4 regions of the Monashia sp. HAY1-11D genome follow, and region 4 is predicted to be linked to each of the others. Evidence: riboswitches for the same ligand, from Rfam matches in the RefSeq annotation. Region 4 holds a riboswitch; each other region holds the start of a gene.

Region 1 (5,080 bases), 3.3 Mb from region 4:
CCGACGCCCGGCCGAGGCCGCGCACGCGTCCTCCATCCCGGCGGACGCGTCGCCGGCGTCCCCGCGCACACGACGTCGGCGCCGGGAATCCATCTGCCCGGCCGCTCGTTGGGGCGGGCATGAAGACCGCCTCTCGGCTCAAGCTCGCCGCGACCGTCGCGTCCGTCGTGCGCGCCTCGACCCGCCCGGGCGCGCCCCGGCTCGGCGAGCGCGTGCAGGCGGTGCCGCGGCTCGTCCGGGCCACGCTCGACCGCACGTACGCCGGCACGTCGCTGGGCAGGCTCGCGCTCGTCGCGGCGGCGGTCGCCTACGTGGCGTCACCGCTGGACCTCGTGCCGGAGGCCATCCTGCCGGTCATCGGGGTGGCCGACGACGCCGTGGTGCTCACCTGGGTCGTCAAGGCCTTCCTCGAGGAGACCGACCGCTTCATCGCCTGGGAGATCGGCCAGGGGCTGCACCGGCCCGGGACGTCACGCCCGGGTGCTGCCGAGCGGACGCCGCGGACCCGCGCCGAGCAGCCCGGGCAGGCGTCGGAGTCCCCGACCGCACCGGACGACCGCGTGGGGACCGCGCTGGGGACGCCTGCCGACGCGCGGGCCCGGCTCTGGGCCGGCCAGGTCGCCGACGGTCGACGCCGCGACCGTGACGTGACCGGGGCTGCCGCACCGGGCCGTGTCGTCGGGCGGCTGACCGGCTCGACAGGCGCCTCGGGGGCACCGACCGCAGGCGGCCTCGGAGCGCAGCGCCCGGCGGACGGCCCGCGCTCGACCGGCCCGGGTCGATCCGAGGGGGTACGCCTGCCCGAGGGGGTCCGCCAGGCGGCCACCGACTACGTGCTCGAGTCGGTCCGCAAGCGCCTCGAGCGCTGACGCAGCACCGTCGTCCACACCCCCTCCGCGCCTGGCGGCGCGGTCCACAGGCGGCCGGCGGGGGAGTGCCGCTCCGCGCCGGCCGGGGGCAGCCTTCGGGCATGCCGAAGATCTCCCTGTCCGGACCGGCCGACCTGCTGACGGTCCTGCCCTACCACCTCGGTTTCAGGCCCGAGCGCAGTGTCGTCGTGGCCTGCTTCCACGGCCGGCGCCTCGGGCTCGTGGCCCGGCTGGACCTCGTCGCCCCACCCGACGCCGCCGCGGCGGCTGCGCAGATCCTGCCCGCCCTGGTGCGCGAGCGGCCGAGCCGCGTCGTCCTCGTCGGGTTCGCCGGCGGCGCCGCCGACGAGGATCCCGCACCGTTGCTCACCGCCCTGGGCGACGCGCTCGAGGCTGAGCTCGTCCCGGTGGGCGACCGGCTCGTCGTGCGCGAGGGCCGCTGGTTCGGGCTCGACTGCGCCTGCTGCCCACCGCCCGGGCGAGCCCTGCCGGACGTGGCCGACGTCCCGGCCGTCGCCGAGTACGTCGCCCTGGGCACCGTCGTGCTGGGCACGCGCCAGCAGCTCGCAGCGCTCGTCGAGCCCCTGCCGACGCAGGACCCGCGTCACGACGACCGGCTCGCCGCGGTCGAGGCGTGGGCCGAGCGGCACGCCCACTCGGATGTCGGGACCGGCGTTGCCGACCGCCGGGCGCGCGCTGCCCTCGTCGACGAGGCACTGGGGGCGTGGGTCCGCCTCGTGCGCCGCGGGCTCGGCACCGAGCCGACGCCGACGACGCTGGCCGCGCTGCTCGGCCCGCTCGTCGACGTCCGCCTGCGCGACCTGCTCGTCGCGTGGGTGTGCCCCGGGACCCTCTCCCTGGAGGCCTGCCCGCGCGACCTCGTCAGCCGGTTGCGCCGCGCACTCGAGGCCGACACGTCCTCCCACGACAGCCTGCCGCGGGACGTGAGGGAGGTCGTGGACGAGGAGATCGAGGAGGACATCGACGAGATGCTGGAGGGGAGCGGCGGGTGGGACCGCGCGCTGACCGAGCGAGTGCGCCTGGCGCGCCTCGAAGAGCTGTGCCGGGCGACCCCCGCCGCGTGTGCGGCACCGGTCCTGGCGGTGGTGGCCGCGTACGCCTGGTGGCTCGGCGACGGCGCCCACGCCTCCGTCGCCGTGGACCGTGCCCTCGAGGTCGACCCGCGGTACCGGCTGGCACAGCTCGTGCGGCAGTCCCTCGACTGGGGCCTGCGTCCCCGCAGCTGCGCCTGACCTGCCCTCCAGCCGTCCAGCCCGTGGACCCGAGGGCCACGCCTCGAGACGCGGTCGCGTATGGTGGTGGCAGGTCATGAGCGCCAGCGCCAAGCCCCGGCTCGCTGGCCGGCAACCCTCCTTCGCGGTGGGGTGCCCCGGGTGAGGACCAGGCCGCACCGGCACGGGACTGCGGCAAGCGCGCACACCCGAGGAGCAGCCAGAATGACTGTGACCCACCGGTCCGGCCAGGTCACGCGCCGTCCGGCCCGACGCCAGCAGGGTGTCGACGGCTCGCAGCCCGTTCGTCCCGACGTCTCGGCCGACCGACGCGGCGACGGCGTCTGGCGCGAGGGGGACCCCGTCGGCAGGCGGCAGTTCGTCGACGTCGGTGACCTCGAGCTCGAGCGCGGGGGCGTCCTTCCCGAGGTCCGGATCGCCTACGAGACGTGGGGCCGGCTCAACGAGGCCCGCGACAACGTCGTCCTCGTCGAGCACGCCCTCACCGGCGACAGCCACGTCGTCGGTGAGGCGGGCGAGGGCCACCCGTCGCCCGGCTGGTGGAACAGCCTCATCGGTCCGGGGCAGGCCGTGGACCCCGAGGACTGGTTCGTCGTCGCCGCCAACGTCCTCGGCGGCTGCCAGGGCTCGACCGGGCCGGCGAGCCCCGCCCCGGACGGGCGCCCCTGGGGCAGCCGCTTCCCGTACGTGACCGTGCGCGACCAGGTCGCCGCCGAGCGGGCGCTGCTGACCGAGCTCGGCATCACGCGGCTTGCCGCGGTCGTCGGAGGTTCGATGGGCGGCATGCGCGCCCTCGAGTGGGCCGTCAGCCACCCCGACGACGTCGACCGCTGTGTCGTGCTCGCCTCCACGCCCTACGCCACGGCCGAGCAGATCGCCTGGTGCCAGCCGCAGCTGCTCGCCATCCGCAGCGACCCCCACTACGCCGGCGGCGACTACTACGACACGGACCACCGTCCCGACACCGGCCTGGGCCTCGCCCGGCGCATCGCGCACGTGACCTACCGCACCGAGACCGAGCTCGACGACCGGTTCGGTCGTCAGGCCCAGCTCGGCGAGGACCCGTTCAGCCTCAGCGAACGCGCCGCCGGCAGAGGGCGTTTCGCCGTCGAGTCCTACCTGGACCACCACGCCGGCAAGCTCGCCCGCCGTTTCGACGCGAACTCCTACGTCGTGCTCACCGAGGCGATGAACTCCCACGACGTCGGCCGCGACCGCGGCGGCATCGAGGCGGCGCTGGCGCGCGTCACGGCCGACTGCACCGTGGTGTCCGTCGACACCGACCGGCTGTACCCCCCGCGGCTGTCGGACGAGCTGCATGCGGCTCTCCCCGTCTCGACGCGCGTCTCGATCACCTCCGCCTACGGACACGACGGCTTCCTCATCGAGGAGGAGCAGGTCGGCTCGGTGGTCCGCGAGGCCCTCGCGCGTCCGCGCTGACCCCGACGCCTCGGCAGGCCCGGCGCGCAACGCGATCCGTCCGAGCGCGCGTGCCGGTGCCCGCGGCCACCTTTTCGGGTACGGTGCGAGCACCCGGTTGTTGCCGTACAAGGAGGTCCGCGAAGTGGCCATCGTCGTCGGATACGTCGCCACCAAGGAGGGACGCGCGGCGCTCAAGCGAGCCGCCGAGGAGTGCGTCCTGAGGGGGACCAAGCTCGTCGTCATCAGCTCCCACCGGGGTGGGAAGGACTTCGACGCCGACGAGGCCAGCGCGTTCGAGGCCGAGCTCGAGCGGGTCACGACCGTGCTCGAGGACAAGGGCCTGGAGCACGAGGTGCGCCAGCTGGTCCGGGGCAACGACCCGGCCGAGGACCTCATCAGCGTCGCGGAGGCGGAGAACGCCGACTTCATCGTCATCGGACTGCGTCGCCGCAGCCCCGTCGGCAAGCTCATCCTCGGCTCCAACGCCCAGCGCATCCTGCTCGACGCGTCCTGCCCGGTGCTCGCCGTCAAGGCCGGCTGAGCCCGCCCCGCCCGCCGGCGGGGTCGTGTCACACCGGGTCGGCACCACCGCGCGGCCCGATCCGTTCGCTCGCACGCCGTTGCGCGTTTTATAATGTCCGAGTACCGGATCGCAAGAGGCACACAGCGAGATCGTCCGAGGGGACCCGACTCCGACAGGCCACGCTCTTCCGGCACGAACCCCCGTTCTCGCTCGTTGTGATGTGGCATGCCCGCGTGCTCACGTCGGCCCGCACCACACGAGACCCGCGATGAAAGGCGACTGCATCCGTGCCGAAGGCAACACCCGCTGGACCCCCGAAGACCCTGCCCAAGGTGTTCCAGCACGAGGCGATCATGCAGCTCCTGGTCAAGGGCAGCACCAACGGAAGCATCACCGGCACCGAGATCGCACGAGCGCAGGCTGAGGCAGCCCTCGACCTGAAGCAGATGAAGCCGGTCCTCGTCACCCTCGAGGCCCACGACATCGAGATCGTCGTCGACGCGCCGCACACCGACACGAAGAAGCGAACCCGATCCGGGACCAAGGGAGGCACTGTGGCCACCGCACGTTCCACCACCGCTGCTGCGACGACGACCGCCAAGAGGACGACGACCGCCAAGACGACCGCCAGGAAGGCCACCCCCGCGACGAAGGCCGGCGAGGCCGAGGCCACCGCCGAGGCCGAGGGCGCGGCGGCGCGCAAGGCGCCGGCCAAGAAGGCCGCCACGAACGCCGGCGTCGCCAAGGCCGCCGCCAAGCCGGCCGCGAAGAAGGCCGCCGCCAAGAAGGCCGCCGGCAAGACCGCCCCGAAGAAGGTGGCTGCCGCCGAGGTCGCCGGGGACTCGGACGAGCTCGAGGACGATGACGCCGAACCCGAGGACGCCGACGAGAGCGAGCTCGTCGACGTCGAGGTCACCGACGACGACGACAGCGACGAGACCGACGAGTCGCCCGCGGCAGAGGACACCGAGGAGGGCGACGACGACACGGTCCCGGTCGCCACGGACGCCGCC
Region 2 (5,080 bases), 2.4 Mb from region 4:
CGCCTGACGCCGCTCGCCGCGCTCGGCGACGATCGCGGCCGTGCGCTGTGGGGCGACGTCGTCCGGCAGGCCGGCCGTCAGGTCCGACGTGTCGAGCTCGACCGGCGGCGGGGCGTAGGGCTGGTCGTCCTCCGGGACGAGGTCCTCGTCGTCGACCGCGACGGCAGCGGGCACGTCCTCACCGCGCAGCAGCGCGAGCGTCTGCGGCAGGTCGTCGGGACGCACGAGCACGTCGCGCGCCTTGGACCCCTCGCTCGGGCCGACGATGCCGCGGGACTCGAGCAGGTCCATGAGCCGGCCGGCCTTGGCGAAGCCAACGCGCAGCTTGCGCTGCAGCATCGAGGTGGACCCGAACTGCGTCGTGATGACGAGCTCGGCAGCCTGGAGCAGGACGTCGAGGTCGTCGCCGATGTCGTCGTCGATCTGCTTCTTGGGCGCCGCGACGGTGACGTCCTCGACGTAGTTCGGCTTGAGCTGGGTCGTGACGAACTTGACGACCTCGTGGATCTCCGACTCGTTGACCCACGCACCCTGCACCCGCATCGGCTTGCTGGCGCCCATCGGCAGGAAGAGGGCGTCGCCCTGGCCGATGAGCTTCTCGGCGCCCGGCTGGTCGAGCACGACGCGCGAGTCCGCGAGCGAGGACGTGGCGAAGGCCATGCGGCTCGGCACGTTGGCCTTGATGAGGCCGGTGACGACGTCGACCGACGGGCGCTGCGTGGCGAGGACGAGGTGGATGCCGGCGGCCCGCGCCAGCTGCGTGATGCGCACGACCGACTCCTCGACGTCGCGCGGGGCGACCATCATGAGGTCGGCGAGCTCGTCGACGACGACGAGCAGGTACGGGTAGGTGGTGATCTGCCGCTCCGAGCCGGGCAGCGGCTTGACCTTGCCGGCCCGGACCGCCTTGTTGAAGTCGTCGACGTGCTTGAACCCGAACGCCGCGAGGTCGTCGTAGCGCTGGTCCATCTCCTTGACGACCCACTGGAGGGCCTCCGCGGCCTTCTTCGGGTTGGTGATGATCGGCGTGATGAGGTGCGGGATGCCTTCGTACGCGGTCAGCTCCACGCGCTTGGGGTCGACGAGGATGAGACGGACCTCCTCCGGCGTCGAGCGCATGAGGATCGAGGTGATCATCGAGTTGACGAAGCTCGACTTGCCCGAGCCGGTGGCGCCGGCCACGAGCAGGTGGGGCATCTTGGCGAGGTTGGCGATGACGTAGGCGCCCTCGACGTCCTTGCCGACGCCCATGACCATGGGGTGCTCGTTGCTGCGCGCGGTCTGGCTGCGCAGGACGTCGCCGAGCGCGACGTTCTCGCGGTCGGTGTTGGGGATCTCGATGCCGATGGCCGACTTGCCGGGGATCGGGCTGAGGATGCGCACGTCGGCCGAGGCGACGGCGTACGCGATGTTCTTGCTCAGCGCTGTGACGCGCTCGACCTTGGTGCCCGAGCCGAGCTCGACCTCGTAGCGGGTCACCGTCGGGCCGCGGGTGAAGCCGGTGACCGCGGCGTCGATGTCGAACTGCTCGAAGACGTTCGTCAGGGACTCGACGACGGCGTCGTTCGTCTCGCTGCGCGTCTTGTGCGGCGACCCCGGCTTGAGCATCGCCTGGTCGGGCAGGCGGTAGGTGATGTCCCCACCGAGGCTCAGCTGCTCGACGCGCGACGGCATCTCGGACATCGGCGGCGGCACGAGCTCGGCCTTGGGTCCGACCTTGCTCGTGTCGGGGGCCCCGTGGGTCTTCGGGTCCGTGGCGTCGATCACCTTCTCGCCGCTCGGTCGCGGTGCGAGGACGCCGGGCGCGGTCGGACGTTTCTCGCCCGGGCGCAGCCGCTTGGTGGGGGCGTCGTCGGCCTCCTTCTGCGCCGCCTGGCGGAAGGCCTCGTCGCCGTCGCGCTCGGACAGGTCGACGGGCTTGCGGCGGGCCCGCTTGAGCGCGGCCGCCGGGGCGTCGGCCTCCGCCCCGTCCCCGGCGTCGGCCCCGTGGGGATGCGTGCCGCGGTCGATGACGAGCGCCTTGAGCTGGCGCAGGCGGGTCGGGACCATGTTGACCGGCGTCGCCGTGATGACAAGCAGGCCGAAGACGCCGAGGAGCACGAGCAGGACGGTCGCCCCGTAGGTGGAGACGGCCGCGGCGAGCGGGCTCGAGGCGAGGAAGCCGATGATGCCCCCGGCGGCGCGCATGCCGTCGGCCCCGTCGGGCGGGTTGGGGATGCCGTCGGCGAGGTGCGACAGGCCGCACGCGGCGAACGTCAGGGTGATCGTGCCGACGACGATGCGGTTGGTCGCGGCCTCGTCCTGGGGGGCGCGGAGCATCCGCAGGCCGAGGGCCAGCAGCACGAGCGGGACGGCGTACGCGACCCGCCCGAAGGTGCCGGCGAAGACGGCGTGGACGACCTGGCCGAACGTGCCCGAGACGCCCCACCACTCGCGGGCCGCGACGACGACGGCGAGGGCGATGAGGGCGAAGCCGATGCCGTCGCGCTTGTGCTCGGGCTCGAGGTCGGCCGCGCTGTGCCCGACCCGGCGCACCGCGCCACCGGCCAGGTGCGAGACGCCCATCCACGTGTTGCGCACCGCGTTGAGGGGGAACGGCAGGCCGCCGCCCCGCGTCTTCGTCGGCCCCTTGGACTGGCCCCTGCGGGCAGCGGCCGGCTTGCGCTGTGCGGGGCGGGTCGAGCGGGCCGCCGGCGGGCGCGACGACGAGCCCTTCGCGCGCGCGGCCGCGGCGGGGCTCGTTCGCTGGCTGGTGGACGGACGTGTCGCCATGGTCGCACCGTACGCCAGCGTCCCTCTCAACTCACGCGTCACACGCGCACCACGACCGATTCGCCGGACCGTGGCCGCGGGCGCGAGTCGGTGCCGTCTCAGATTCCGACACCGTGGGCCCGCTGGGTGGACACCCGGACAGGCCGGCGCCTATGGTCTTCGCCAGGTCAAGAGTGTCAGCGACAAGCCCCGGCTCGCTGGCCAGCAACCCTCCTCCGCGGTGGGGTGCTCCGGGTGACGACCAGGCCGTCCTCGGCTGGTTTCTCCTCGAGGTCGGCAAGCGCGGACCTGCACCGGGTGGGTCCCTGGACTCGCGAGGAGCACTGCCATGTCGGCCCTTCCCACCACGACGACCCTCTGCGGCGGCGGCCCCGCCCCGGTCGTCCGCACCCGAGCCCTCCGCGTCGTCGCCGAGGGCGAGGCCCTGCCGCGTGTCGTCGGCGCGGACCTGCGCGTGCCCACGACCCGGGGCGAGGTGGCCTACGCCAACCTCGACCACGCGGCGTCGACCCCCGCCCTCCAGACCGTGAAGGACGCCGTCGACCGCGCCCTCGAGACGTACTCGTCGGTGCACCGCGGTGCCGGGTTCGCCTCGCGGCTGACGAGCGCCTGGTACGAGCAGGCGCGTGAGGAGGTGGCCCGGTTCGTCGGCGCCCGCGAGGACGACCAGGTCGTCTTCACCCGCACGACCACCGACTCGTGGTCGGTGCTCGCCCACGCCCTGCCGAGCCGCGCCGTGGTCTTCGTCTTCGGCAGCGAGCACCACTCGACGCTGTTGCCCTGGGGCCGTTCGCGCACGGTGCGCCTGCCGATCCCCCAGAGCACCGACGACGCGCTCGACCTGCTCGACGAGGCCCTCGCCGAGCACCCGGGCCGGCACCGCCTCGTGGTGCTGACGGCGGCGTCCAACGTCACCGGTGAGGTGTGGCCGGTGGAGCGCTTCGCCCGTCTCGCCCACGAGCACGGCGCCCGGATCGCCGTCGACGCCGCGCAGCTGTCCGCGCACCGCCGCATCGACCTCGCCGCGTGGGACGCCGACTGGGTGGCCTTCTCCGGCCATAAGACCTACGCCCCCTTCGGTGCCGGCGTGCTCGCCGGGCGTCGTGACTGGCTCGACGCCGGCGCACCCTACCTGCCCGGCGGCGGCGCGACCCGGACGGTCACCGAGACGGCCACGGAGTGGGCCACGGGCCCGGCGCGCCACGAGGGCGGCAGCCCCAACGTCATCGGCGCCATCGCCCTCGCGGCGGCCTGTTCGACGATCGAACGCCACCGCGCCGCCATCGAGGCCCACGAGGAGGCGCTGCTCGAGCGACTGCGCACCGGCCTCGAGGCGGTCCTGGGCGTCGAGGTGCTCTCGATCTTCGGCGACGACCACGACCGGGTCGGTGTCGTCGCCTTCACGGTGTCCGGCTTCGACCCCTCGCTCGTGTCGCAGGTGCTCTCGGTCGAGCACGGCATCGGTGTGCGCGACGGCAAGTTCTGTGCGCACCTGCTCGTCGACGAGCTGCTCGAGGACCCGTGGGGCGAGCGTCCCCAGACCGCGGTGCGCGCCAGCGTCGGGCTCGGCAGCACGGCCGAGGGCGTGGAGCGTCTCGTCTCGGCCGTGGCCGCGCTCGTGGGCGAAGGACCGTCGCGGACGTGGACCCGGACGGCCGCCGGGTGGACGGTCGAGGGCACGGACCCCCGCGACGTCGAGGTCGAGCGCCCCTGGTGAACCGGACCGGGTCTCTCGCCGCCTGACCCCCGTCACCCCGCAACACACCGAACAGCTGCCAGGTGGGTCCGGGAATACCAGGGACCACCTGGCAGCTGCTCGGTGTGTTTGCGATCCCGCGGCGAGACGGGTGGCGGCGGTCGGGCGGGGTCGGGCGGTCCGTCGGGGGGTCAGCGCTCGGCGCGCAGGGCGTAGGACGCCCAGACGGCGGCGTGGTCGGTCCGGTTGACCGCGACCTGACCCGCGTCCACGACGGCCAGTCCGCGGCTCAGCTGATGGTCCAGGTCGACGTACGGCGGGATGCGCCGCCCCTCGAACGGCCAGGTGCGCACCCAGCCTCGGCCCGCAGCCGCCTGGGCGTCGGTCAGCCCGGTCGCGAGCCGCCGGAACACCGGGTGGCCCGACGAGGCGTTGAAGTCGCCGGCGAGGACGAGCGGTCGGTCGGTCGGCTGCGCGTGCACCCACGTCGCGAGCGAGACCAGGGCCGCGTGCCAGTCGTCGGTGCGGTCGGGCAACGGCGGCGGCGGGTGCACGGCCCGAAGCCGCACGGTGCCGGCCGGCGTCGTGACGTCGACGTCCGGCTGGAGGCTG
Region 3 (5,080 bases), 3.7 Mb from region 4:
GTCGTCGGCTAGCCAGCCGCGGAGTCGCGCGTCGTCAGTCGAGGCGCTGCACGACCGTGTGCGTGCCGGCTGCCGGGTCGTGCTCGACGGACGTCGTGGCGCCCTGCACGAGCGCGAGGAACGGCGCGACGTGCCCGCACTCGACGTCGGCCAGGATCGGCACGCCGAGCATGCCGAGGGCGTCGCTGACGGCGTCGTGCTGGGTGAACCCGCCCGGCTCCGGGGCGTTGGTGCGGGACACGAGGATGCCGGTGGCCGCGTCGAAGAAGCCGCGCAACCGCATGGCGTGAAGGGCACGGCAGACGTCGTACGAGGGCCACTCGGCGATGTCGAGCAGGACGACGAGGCCCTCCGGGGCGTGCCGTGCGGCAAAGGTGCTCGTGTCGCCGTAGGTGCTGCCGGCGAGGAAGCTGATCGTCTCGACGCAGCCACCGACGAGCCGCCCCGAGAAGCCCGCGGGCTCACCCTCGTGCCCCGGGTCGATGCGGGTCCACGTACCGCGTCCGTCGAGGGTCATCCGCGAGACCGTCGGGTCGGCGGCGTAGTCGTCCCAGCCGCCGGAGCGGAACCGCCCGGGGGAGCGCTGCACCAGCTCTTCGCCGGCTGAGGCCGACGCGACGTCGACCCAGTGCAGGATGCCGTCGGGCAGGACGTACGGGGTGTCCATGAGGTTCTGCCCGTGGATCGTGGCCAGGCCGGTGGTGAGGGTGAGCGGGGTCAGCCACGTCGAGGTGTCGGAGAAGCCGACGCACCACGTCGGCTCGGCGGACGAGACGGCGTCCAGGTCGAGCAGGTCGAGCAGGTCGATGCCGGTCTCACCACCCCAGGGCGGCACCACGGCCCTGATCGTGGGGTCGGTGAGCATCGACATGAGCTCGGCCGCGCGTGCCTCACGCGGCCCGCTGACGTGACTCGTTGCGTGGTTGAGCTCGCCCACCACCACGTCGAACCCGCGGTCGCGCAGGCACCGGACGGCATGGGTGAACCGACCCCACAGGCGGTCCTGGACGCCCGAGCTCGGCGAGGTGACACCGACCCGGTCGCCGGGACGCAGGGGAGCGGGGTAGCGGATCGGCATGGCCGACATGCTGCCAGCCGTGCCGACCCGCCACACCCCGGCTTCCGCCGGTGCTCAGGGCTTCGCGGCCGCGAAACCCTGCTCGAGGTCGGCGAGGATGTCGTCGATGTGCTCGATGCCCACGGCGAGGCGAACGAGACCCGGCGTGACGCCCGCCGCGAGGCGGTCCTCCTCGGGGCCCTGCGAATGGGTCGTCGAGGCGGGGTGGATGACCAGGGACCGCACGTCGCCGATGTTCGCGACGTGGCTGTGCAGGGTCAGCGCCTCGACGAACCTCTTGCCGGCATCGAGACCACCGGCGATCTCGAACGAGAGCACCGCGCCCGCGCCACGGGGCGCGTACTTCTGCGCCGTGGCGTGGGAGGGGCTGTCCGGCAGCGACGCCCACACGACCCGCTCCACCTGGGGGTGACCCTGCAGGTAGGCAGCGACCCTGGTGGCGTTCGCGAGGTGGCGCTCGATGCGCAGCGACAGCGTCTCGAGGCCCTGGGCGATGAGGAACGCGTTGAACGGTGCCGCGGCCGGCCCGAGGTCCCGCAGCAGCTGCACACGCGCCTTGAGGATGTAGGCGAGGTTGGCCCCGAGCGGGCTGCCGACGCCGAGGTCCCGGGCGAAGACGAGGCCGTGGTAGCTCTCCTCGGGGGTGTTGTAGTTCGGGAACCGCTCCGGGTCGGCGCCGTAGTCGAACCGGCCCGCGTCGACGATGACGCCGGCGATGGACGTGCCGTGACCGCCGAGGTACTTCGTCGCGGAGTGGACGACGACGTCGGCGCCCCACTCGATCGGGCGGATGACGTACGGGGTCGCGATGGTGTTGTCCACGACGAGGGGGACGCCGTGCTCGTGCGCGACCGCCGCGACCGCCTCGATGTCGAGCACCTCGGCCTTCGGGTTGGCGATCGTCTCGCCGAAGAACGCCTTCGTGTTCGGCCGCACGGCGGCACGCCACGCGTCGACCGAGCTGGGGTCCTCGACGAAGCTCACCTCGATGCCGAGCTTGCGGAACGTGAACCTCAGCAGGTTGACGGTGCCGCCGTAGAGGCTCGGCGAGGCGACGATGTGGTCACCGGCCTCGGCGATGTTGAGCAGGGCCAGGGTGGTGGCCGACTGTCCCGAGGCGACGAGGAGGGCCCCGACACCGCCCTCGAGTGCGGCGATGCGTTGCTCCACGACATCCGTCGTCGGGTTCATGATCCGCGTGTAGATGTTGCCGAACTCCTTGAGCCCGAACAGGTTCGCCGCGTGGTCGGTGTCGTCGAAGACGTAGCTCGTCGTCTGGTAGATCGGCAGGGCGCGCGCACCGGTCGCGCTGTCGGCGCTCTGTCCGGCATGGATCTGCTTGGTCTCGAAGGACCAGTTCGGCTCGGTCATCGTGGTCTGCTCTTCCTGGTTCGGGTCGATGACCGGTCGTCGTCCCGACGGCCCGGCGCACCGACGGCTCGGTGCGGGGAGAGGGTCTCCGCGCTTGCCCGCGCCGGCTGTCGACGTCGGGCCAGGTCCTCACCCGGGGCACCCCGCCGCGGTTGGGAGGGTTGCCGGCCAGCGAGCCGGGGCTTGGCGCTGGCGCTCATGACCTGCCCGCAGTGTAGACAGCGGCGTCCGAGGAGTGGGAGCCGGTGTCCGAGGGGTGGCGGCCACCTCCCGCGGAAGCCGCGCCGTGGCGCGGTACTGGCGGCGTCGGGGCCGCTTCCGCGTCGGAAAGTGCGCCGCGGCGCGGTACTCGTGGCGTCGATCACGAGGACGTCCTACTAATCCGAACCCGTGAGTAGGATCAGGCCGTGAGCACGAACGCCGACTTCGACCTGTACCGCACCAGCGAGGACCACGAGGCGCTGCGGGAGGCCGTACGCGCCGTGGCCGAGGACAAGATCGCGCCCTTCGCGGCGGCGGTCGACGCGGAGGCCCGCTACCCGCAGGAGGCGCACGACGCCCTCGTGGCCTCGGACTTCTTCGCCCCCCACGTGCCGGAGGAGTACGACGGCGTCGGCGCCGACGCGCTCGCGACGTGCATCGTCATCGAGGAGGTCGCCCGCGTCGACGCGTCCGCCTCGCTCATCCCCGCCGTCAACAAGCTCGGCTCGCTCCCGCTCATCCTCGACGGCAGCGACGAGCTCAAGGGACGCTACCTCCCGCCCCTGGCCCAGGGCCGGACGACGTTCTCGTACGGGCTCTCCGAGCGCGAGGCCGGCTCGGACACCGCGTCCATGAAGTGCCGCGCCCGGCAGGACGGCGACGGCTGGGTGCTCAACGGCCAGAAGTCGTGGATCACGAATGCCGGTGTGTCCGAGTACTACACGGTCCTCGCCGTCACCGACCCCGACGGTCCCCGGGGTGGCAACGTCACGGCCTTCGTCGTCGAGAAGTCCGACCCGGGGTTCACCTTCGGCGAGAAGGAGCGCAAGCTCGGCATCAAGGGCAGCCCGACCCGCGAGCTGCACTTCGACGACGTCCGGATCCCCGGTGACCGCGTCGTCGGCCAGGTCGGTGACGGCCTCAAGATCGCGCTGCGCACCCTCGACCACACGCGCGTCACCATCGGCGCGCAGGCCGTCGGCATCGCCCAGGGGGCGCTCGACGTCGCGCTGGCCTACGTCAAGGACCGCAAGCAGTTCGGCAAGCACATCGCCGACTTCCAGGGGATCCAGTTCATGCTCGCCGACATGGCGATGGAGCTCGAGGCCGCGCGCCAGATGGTCTATGTCGCGGCGGCCAAGTCCGAACGCGGTGACAAGGACCTCTCGTTCTTCGGGGCAGCGGCCAAGTGCTACGCGTCGGACGTCGCGATGAAGGTGACGACCGACGCCGTGCAGCTGCTCGGGGGAGCCGGCTACACCCAGGACTTCCCGCTCGAGCGGATGATGCGCGACGCCAAGATCACCCAGATCTACGAGGGCACCAACCAGGTCCAGCGCATCGTCATGGCACGCCAGCTGCTCAAGGGCTGACCGGGCGACGAGGCTCAGTGCCGGCGCCGGTTCCCGCGGGTGCTCGAGCTGGAGGCGTGGATGTCGGCCGCGACGCCCCGCAGCGCCTCGGTGATGGTCGTGAGGACCTCCGTGACATGCGGCAGGCTCGCCGGGTCGAGCGTGTCGAAGGTGTGCGGCACCCAGTCGTGCACCTGCCCGAGCCGGCGCAGGTCGGCCTCGGGGATGCGCACCGTGCTCCGACGCCGGTCGGCCGGGTCGGCCACCCGCTCGACGAGGTGGCGGCGTTCGAGCCGGTCGACGAGCGTGGTCGTCGAGCTCGTCGTGAGTCCCAGGGCCTGGGACAGCTCGGTCTGGCCCATCGACCCGCGGGCCAGCAGGTAGCTGATGGCGCGGCTCTCGTTGACGGTGAGGTCGAGGTGCTCGGCCGCGGCGAGGCGGTAGCGCTCGCCGGCGAGGATGAGCTCGCGCAGGGCGGCGGTCGCCGCAGCCCGGTCGGCGGCACGGGTGGGGGTCATGGTCCCAAACCTACCGAGTCGCGGATCGGCGGCGGAGCAGGCCGACCGCCACGTGACGCGATGGTCGAACTGCTTGATGATCGCGCGACCCCGCCGTATGGTGGTCGTGCACCGCCGGGGGCGGCGCGGCCGTTCGCGGCTGCGACGCCCTTGGACACGAGGTCAAACAGCGTGCCCGTGTCCGCGGCGCTGCGTCGTCACCGGGGGTCCGAGTGGCGGGCGCCGCCGCCCCTCCCCGGAGGCGGCGCCCCACTCCCCGCGAGCGCCGCGAGCACGCTCGAGTGCGAAGGCCCGCTCCCGCGGCGGCACCGGGCCCGGTCGGGTCGTGGTGGGCCCGGGAGGCCCGGCGGCCGGCGCGTCCTCGTGGCTCGGGCGCCCCGCGGTCGACTCCCGACCCTCCAGTAGGCTGGTCGCCGCTCGCGCCCCGGGCAGCGGGCGGTACACGGGAGCCGCGACCGGGCCCCGGGACGACGAGCAGAGGACGAGGAACACCAGCGTGGACGCGTCGACGCAGCTGACCCCGCCGGTCAGCGTCATCATGCCGCTGCTCAACGAGGAGC
Region 4 (5,080 bases):
CACGGCCGTCGTTCCCGTGGCACCCCAGATCCGCAACAGCTCGTCCTGGAGCTGCTCACGGGTCTGGGCGTCCAGCGCCGCGAACGGCTCGTCCATGAGCAGGATCCCGGGCTCGTAGGCGAGGCTGCGTGCGATGGCGACCCGTTGCTTCATGCCGCCGGACAGCTCGTGCGGGTAACGCTCCTCGAACCCGCCGAGACCCACGAGGGCGAGGTACTCGCGCGCGCGATCCAGGCGCTCCTTCTTGCCGAGCCCCTGCCGGCGGAACTGTGGCCCCTCCAACCCGAAGGCGACGTTGCCGAGCGCGGTGCGCCACGGGAAGAGCGCGTACTGCTGGAACACGATGCCCCGGTCCAGGCCCGGCCCGGCGACGGGCCTGCCGTCGACGAGGACCTCGCCCGCGGTGGGTTCGCTCAGCCCGCCGAGAATGTCGAGGAGCGTTGTCTTGCCCGACCCGCTCGGGCCCACGAGGGTGAGCAGCTCGCCCGCCGACACGTCGAGAGTGATGTCCTCCAGTGCACGGAGCACGCGGCCGGACGGGGTGTCCTTGGTTGGGCGGACCTGGAAGTCCTTGGTGACGCCCCGCAGGCAGATGCGGGGAGTGGGCGGGTTTCCCTGGTGTTGTTGGGTGCTCACCGAGCTCACCCGGCCTTCGCGAGCCCGTTGAGCTCGTTCGTGTAGTAGCTGGCGGGGTCGAGCTTCTTGCCGCTGAGGAAGCCCTTCTCCTGCAGCCAGCTGCCCCAGCGGGTGAAGTCGGTATCGGAGATGATGCCGCGGTCGGTCACCGCGACGCTCTTCCAGTACTTGAGGTTGTCGGTGTTCTCGTGGCGGCCGCGCTGCTCGATGATCTTGGTGAACCGGGCGATGACCTGCTCACGCGGGGTGGTGCGCTCCCACTCGATCGCCTTGGCGACGCCGGTGACGAAGTCCTTGGCGGCGTCCGGGTGGTCCTTGATGAACTCGTCGCGTAGGACGTACTGGCCGCCGTTGAAGGCGCCGAAGAGCTCGTAGTCGCTGAACAGGCGGCGCAGTCCGCCCGCTGCGACGGCGTGGTCCTGCAGGACACCACCGAGCGTCCCGACGTCGACCTGACCCCGACGCAGGGCCTGCTCGGTGTCGTTCGGTGGCACGACGACGAGCTGTACCTGCTTGATCTCGTCGGGTGTGAGGCCGTTCTTCTGCAGCCAGGTGTTGATGACGGCCTCGCTGTGCGCGCCGAGCGTGTTGACGGCGATCTTCTTGCCGATGAGGTCCCGTGCCGTCCGGATGGGGCTGTCGGCCCTGACGTAGAAGCCGTTGAAAGTCTTCGCGTCCTCGCCGTAGTAGTTGATGACGGCCTTGACCGGTGCGCCGGCCGTGATCAGCTTGACGACCGCGCCGGCGAAGGCGCCGCCGTAGTCGGTCTGGTTCGTCGCCGCGGACTGGATGTCCTGGGGGCCGCTGATGGTGTTGCCCACCCAGTTGAGCTTGACGACCTTGAAGTAGCCGAGGTCCTCGGCGAGCTCGGGGAGGGTGACGGAGTTGGCCCATCCCTGGTAGCGCAGCGTGACGGGGCCCGAGTCCTTCTGCTCGGCCCCGGAGGCGGAGGAGCAGGCCGAGGCCAGTCCGGCAACGAGGAGGGTCACGGCAGGAAGGGCGAGGATCCGTGTGGGGAACTTCTTCATGTCGGTGCTTCTTTCTGCGGGAATGGACGGGCAAGTGGCGTCGGCGGGTCACGCGGAGGCAGGGCTGGTCCCGGCGGCTGGATCAGAAGGGCAGCCGTGATGATCCGCGCGCCGGGAGGGCATGCCGAGGCGAGTGCCGTACCGGGACTCCGGGAGCAGGCGGGTGTTCCGCGTCAGCTGCAGGTGGTCAGCAGGCCGGCTGCGGAAAGCCTGTAGGCGCGTCCGCGGGCGGCCGCGGATCGACGTCGTTCAGGCATGTCCGCGAGTCGCTGCGCGAAGACGCGATGCGGCGATGGCGGGCAGCAGGACATCCTCGTGGCGTCGCGCAGCCGCGTTTCGGGGGACTTGCTCAGGCGGGACAGAGGGCGCTGCTCACGCGCCGCAGGTCGACGTGGCGTCGGCCGGTGAGCATGTGGTTCATGAGTCGTCCTCGGAAGAGACGTGAGGCAGGAAGCCTCGCGCTTGCGACCACCGGTCGGCGGCCGCCGTGTCATCACCCGGGGCACCCCATCGCGAGGAAGGGTTGCCGTCCAGCGAGCCGGGGCTTGGCACTGGATCTCGTGACCTGTCCTGACAGTAGCGGGACAACGCCAAGACCTACCAGTTCCATAGGAAAAGGTCTCTCATGCCGAGACACGCGTCCCCGCTGGTCGCGGCAAGACGGGTGTCGACGGACGATGCCGCGGGGGGGTCAGACCGCGGGGTGCATGCGCCGGATGTTGGTCCAGCCCGTCCAGCCGCGCTCCTCGAGGAGCTCCAGCAGGTGGTTCGCGCACGGGAAGGACTCGACGAACGCCGCGTCCAACAGGGCGACCAGGTCCTCGCTGACGGGATGTTCGTCCTCGATGCCCACGGCCTCGGCTGCCGCGGCCTCGATGAAGGCGGCGACCCGGTCTGCGAGCGCGGGCAGCCGCGGGTCGTCCGGCCCGCAGTCGGCGAGGTCTCCGATGTCGAGATACAGCCGACGCAGCCCGTCGTGTTCGATCTGGGCGTGCTTGATGGCCATGAGGGCCGGCACGGCATCCGGCATCTGGCCGGCGATCAGGATCCAGCTGTCGCGCTCGACCTCGATCAGCCGCTCCCGGAACCCGAGCTGGCGCATCCGGTCCAGGTACGCGACGGCCTCCGGCGGCAGCGTGAGGCTCTCGCCGGCCGCGAGCTTGGCGATCTGCTGCCGGTGACGTCGGCGCTGGCGGATCTCGGCGCGCAGCCGGCGGTCGATGTCCTCGACGGCCATCGCGAACTCCTCGTCCCGTGCCGTGAGCAGCTCATGCACGCGCGACAGAGGTACGCCGGCGTCGGCCAGGGTGCGGATCTTGACAAGCTCGACCACGGCGGCAGCGTCGTAGCGCCGGTAGCCGGACTGGTCGCGCCCGGGCTCGGGCAGCAGCCCCTTGGCGTGGTAGTGCCGTACCGCGCGTACCGTCACGCCGGCGTACGACGCGAGCTGGCTGATCGTGAGCATGGCGTCATTCTCCTGCCGCGGCGGTGTCATGGCGCTTCGCGGTGTCCACCCGTCGTCGCCTCCCGCCGAGTCAGGCGATCTTGCTGCGGTAGGTGCGCATCGCGAGGGTGTGGGCGACAACCAGCAGGCCGACGCACCAGGCGACGGCTATCCAGGCGTCGTTGCCGACCGGCTGCCCGGCGTAGAGGCCGCGGATGGTGTCGACGATCGAGGTGACCGGCTGGTGCTCGGCGAACCAACGCACGGGACCGGGCATGCCAGAGGTGGGCACGAACGCCGAGCTGATGAACGGTAGGAAGATCAGCGGGTAGGAGAACCCGCTCACCCCGTCGACCGACTTCGCGGTCAGCCCGGGAATCACGGCCAACCAGGTCAGCGCCAGAGTGAACAGGACCAGGATCCCGAGGACCGCAAGCCACGCGAGAACCCCTGCGCCAGAGCGGAATCCCATCGCCAGCGCGACGAGCACGACGAGCGCGAGCGAGACGAGGTTCGCCACGACCGAAGTCAGCACGTGGCCCCACAGCAGCGCCGATCGGGCGATGGGCATCGACTGGAAGCGTTCGACGATGCCCGTCGAGACATCGGTGAAGAGCCGGAAGGCGGTGTAGGCGATGCCGGAGGCCACGGTGATGAGCAGGATCCCGGGCAGCAGGTAGTCGACGTAGCTGCCGCCGCCGACATCGATCGCGCCACCGAAGACATAGACGAAGAGCAACAGCATGGCAATGGGCGTGATAGCGGTGGTGATGATGGTGTCCGGGCTGCGCAGGATGTGGCGCAGCGAGCGCTTGAGCAGGACAGAGGTGTCGCTGAGGAAGTGGGTGGTCATCGCGGGGTCCTTACGTGACGGGATCGCCGTGGCCGACGACCGCTAGGAAGATCTCTTCGAGGGACGGCTGCTTCTCGACGTACTCGACCGTGGCCGGCGGGAGCAGCTGCTTGAGCTCGGCGAGGGTGCCGTTCGCGATGATCCGGCCCTCGTGGAGGATCGCGATCCGGTCGGCCAGGTGCTCGGCCTCGTCGAGGTACTGCGTGGTGAGCAGCACCGTGGTCCCCTGGCCGGCGAGCTGCTGGACGGTCTTCCACACCTCGATCCGCGACTGCGGGTCGAGCCCGGTCGTCGGCTCGTCGAGGAAGAGCACGGGCGGGTTGCCGATCAGGCTCATCGCGATGTCGAGGCGACGGCGCATGCCGCCTGAGTAGGTCGCGACCCTGCGCCCGCCCGCGTCGGTCAGCGCGAACCGCGCCAGCAGACCGTCCGCGACCCTGCCCGGGTCCTCCAGTCGTCGCAGCTGAGCCACGAGCAGCAGGTTCTCCCGCCCGGTGAGGACCTCGTCGACGGCGGCGAACTGCCCGGTGAGGCTGATCGACTCGCGGACCTTCGCCGGTTGGGTGGCGACGTCGAACCCGCTGACGGTGGCGGTCCCGCAGTCCGCCTTGAGCAGGGTCGACAGGATCTTGACGGTGGTGGTCTTGCCGGCGCCGTTGGAGCCGAGCAGCGCGAAGATGGTGCCGGACGGGATGCTCAGATCGACGCCCCGGAGCACCGCGTGGTCGCCGTAGGACTTGGTCAGTCCGACGATCTCGATGGCTGGTGTCGTGGTCATGACGCAAGCGTCCAACCTTGACGCTGCGTCAAGGTCAAGCCCCTGCTCGCCCGCCGCGCTGCGTCGGAGACGACCAAGGCCGGCACCGACCAGACCCACGCAGGAAGCGACCAGGTCACCCGCTCACGACCGTTCTCCAGGTCGAGCGGACTCCGACCGTGCTGGGGCTGTGCCCCTGCCGTCGTCGACCCCGCGGCGAGTGATGACGTCGGGCGCCGTGCTCACCGTCACCGCTGGAGCGCCCGGGGCGGCTGAGGGTCGTGATGCTTCACGGCTGGAAGCGATAGCCCATGCCCGGTTCGGTCAGCAGGAAGCGCGGATGGCTCGGCTCGGGCTCGAGC

What was found. A riboswitch is a leader RNA that binds a small molecule or an ion and turns the genes downstream of it on or off. The one in region 4 is predicted to bind S-adenosylmethionine.
Region 1: another riboswitch for S-adenosylmethionine. It lies ahead of metX (homoserine O-acetyltransferase MetX); the one in region 4 lies ahead of AC1VM9_RS03980 (putative leader peptide).
Region 2: another riboswitch for S-adenosylmethionine. It lies ahead of AC1VM9_RS15270 (aminotransferase class V-fold PLP-dependent enzyme); the one in region 4 lies ahead of AC1VM9_RS03980 (putative leader peptide).
Region 3: another riboswitch for S-adenosylmethionine. It lies ahead of AC1VM9_RS21020 (bifunctional o-acetylhomoserine/o-acetylserine sulfhydrylase); the one in region 4 lies ahead of AC1VM9_RS03980 (putative leader peptide).

Annotation. Positions count from the first base shown of each region.
Region 1 is NZ_CP200320.1:4,213,348-4,218,427, reverse strand. It holds gene AC1VM9_RS19495 (YkvA family protein) at 120-869, shown strand; gene AC1VM9_RS19490 (DUF4192 domain-containing protein) at 971-2,122, shown strand; SAM riboswitch class IV at 2,195-2,309, shown strand; gene metX (homoserine O-acetyltransferase MetX) at 2,327-3,562, shown strand; gene AC1VM9_RS19480 (universal stress protein) at 3,687-4,085, shown strand; gene AC1VM9_RS19475 (RNA polymerase sigma factor) at 4,400-5,080, shown strand, end outside.
Region 2 is NZ_CP200320.1:3,304,922-3,310,001, reverse strand. It holds gene AC1VM9_RS15275 (FtsK/SpoIIIE family DNA translocase) at 1-2,772, opposite strand, end outside; SAM riboswitch class IV at 2,938-3,061, shown strand; gene AC1VM9_RS15270 (aminotransferase class V-fold PLP-dependent enzyme) at 3,101-4,489, shown strand; gene AC1VM9_RS15265 (endonuclease/exonuclease/phosphatase family protein) at 4,660-5,080, opposite strand, start outside.
Region 3 is NZ_CP200320.1:4,546,439-4,551,518, reverse strand. It holds gene AC1VM9_RS21030 (Na+/H+ antiporter) at 1-12, shown strand, start outside; gene AC1VM9_RS21025 (LD-carboxypeptidase) at 35-1,078, opposite strand; gene AC1VM9_RS21020 (bifunctional o-acetylhomoserine/o-acetylserine sulfhydrylase) at 1,133-2,479, opposite strand; SAM riboswitch class IV at 2,535-2,653, opposite strand; gene AC1VM9_RS21015 (acyl-CoA dehydrogenase family protein) at 2,857-4,023, shown strand; gene AC1VM9_RS21010 (MarR family winged helix-turn-helix transcriptional regulator) at 4,038-4,520, opposite strand; gene AC1VM9_RS21005 (glycosyltransferase family 2 protein) at 5,017-5,080, shown strand, end outside.
Region 4 is NZ_CP200320.1:873,312-878,391, forward strand. It holds gene AC1VM9_RS03970 (ABC transporter ATP-binding protein) at 1-636, opposite strand, end outside; gene AC1VM9_RS03975 (ABC transporter substrate-binding protein) at 642-1,664, opposite strand; gene AC1VM9_RS03980 (putative leader peptide) at 2,014-2,085, opposite strand; SAM riboswitch class IV at 2,118-2,230, opposite strand; gene AC1VM9_RS03985 (MerR family transcriptional regulator) at 2,356-3,129, opposite strand; gene AC1VM9_RS03990 (ABC transporter permease) at 3,200-3,961, opposite strand; gene AC1VM9_RS03995 (ABC transporter ATP-binding protein) at 3,972-4,739, opposite strand; gene AC1VM9_RS04000 (response regulator) at 5,008-5,080, opposite strand, start outside.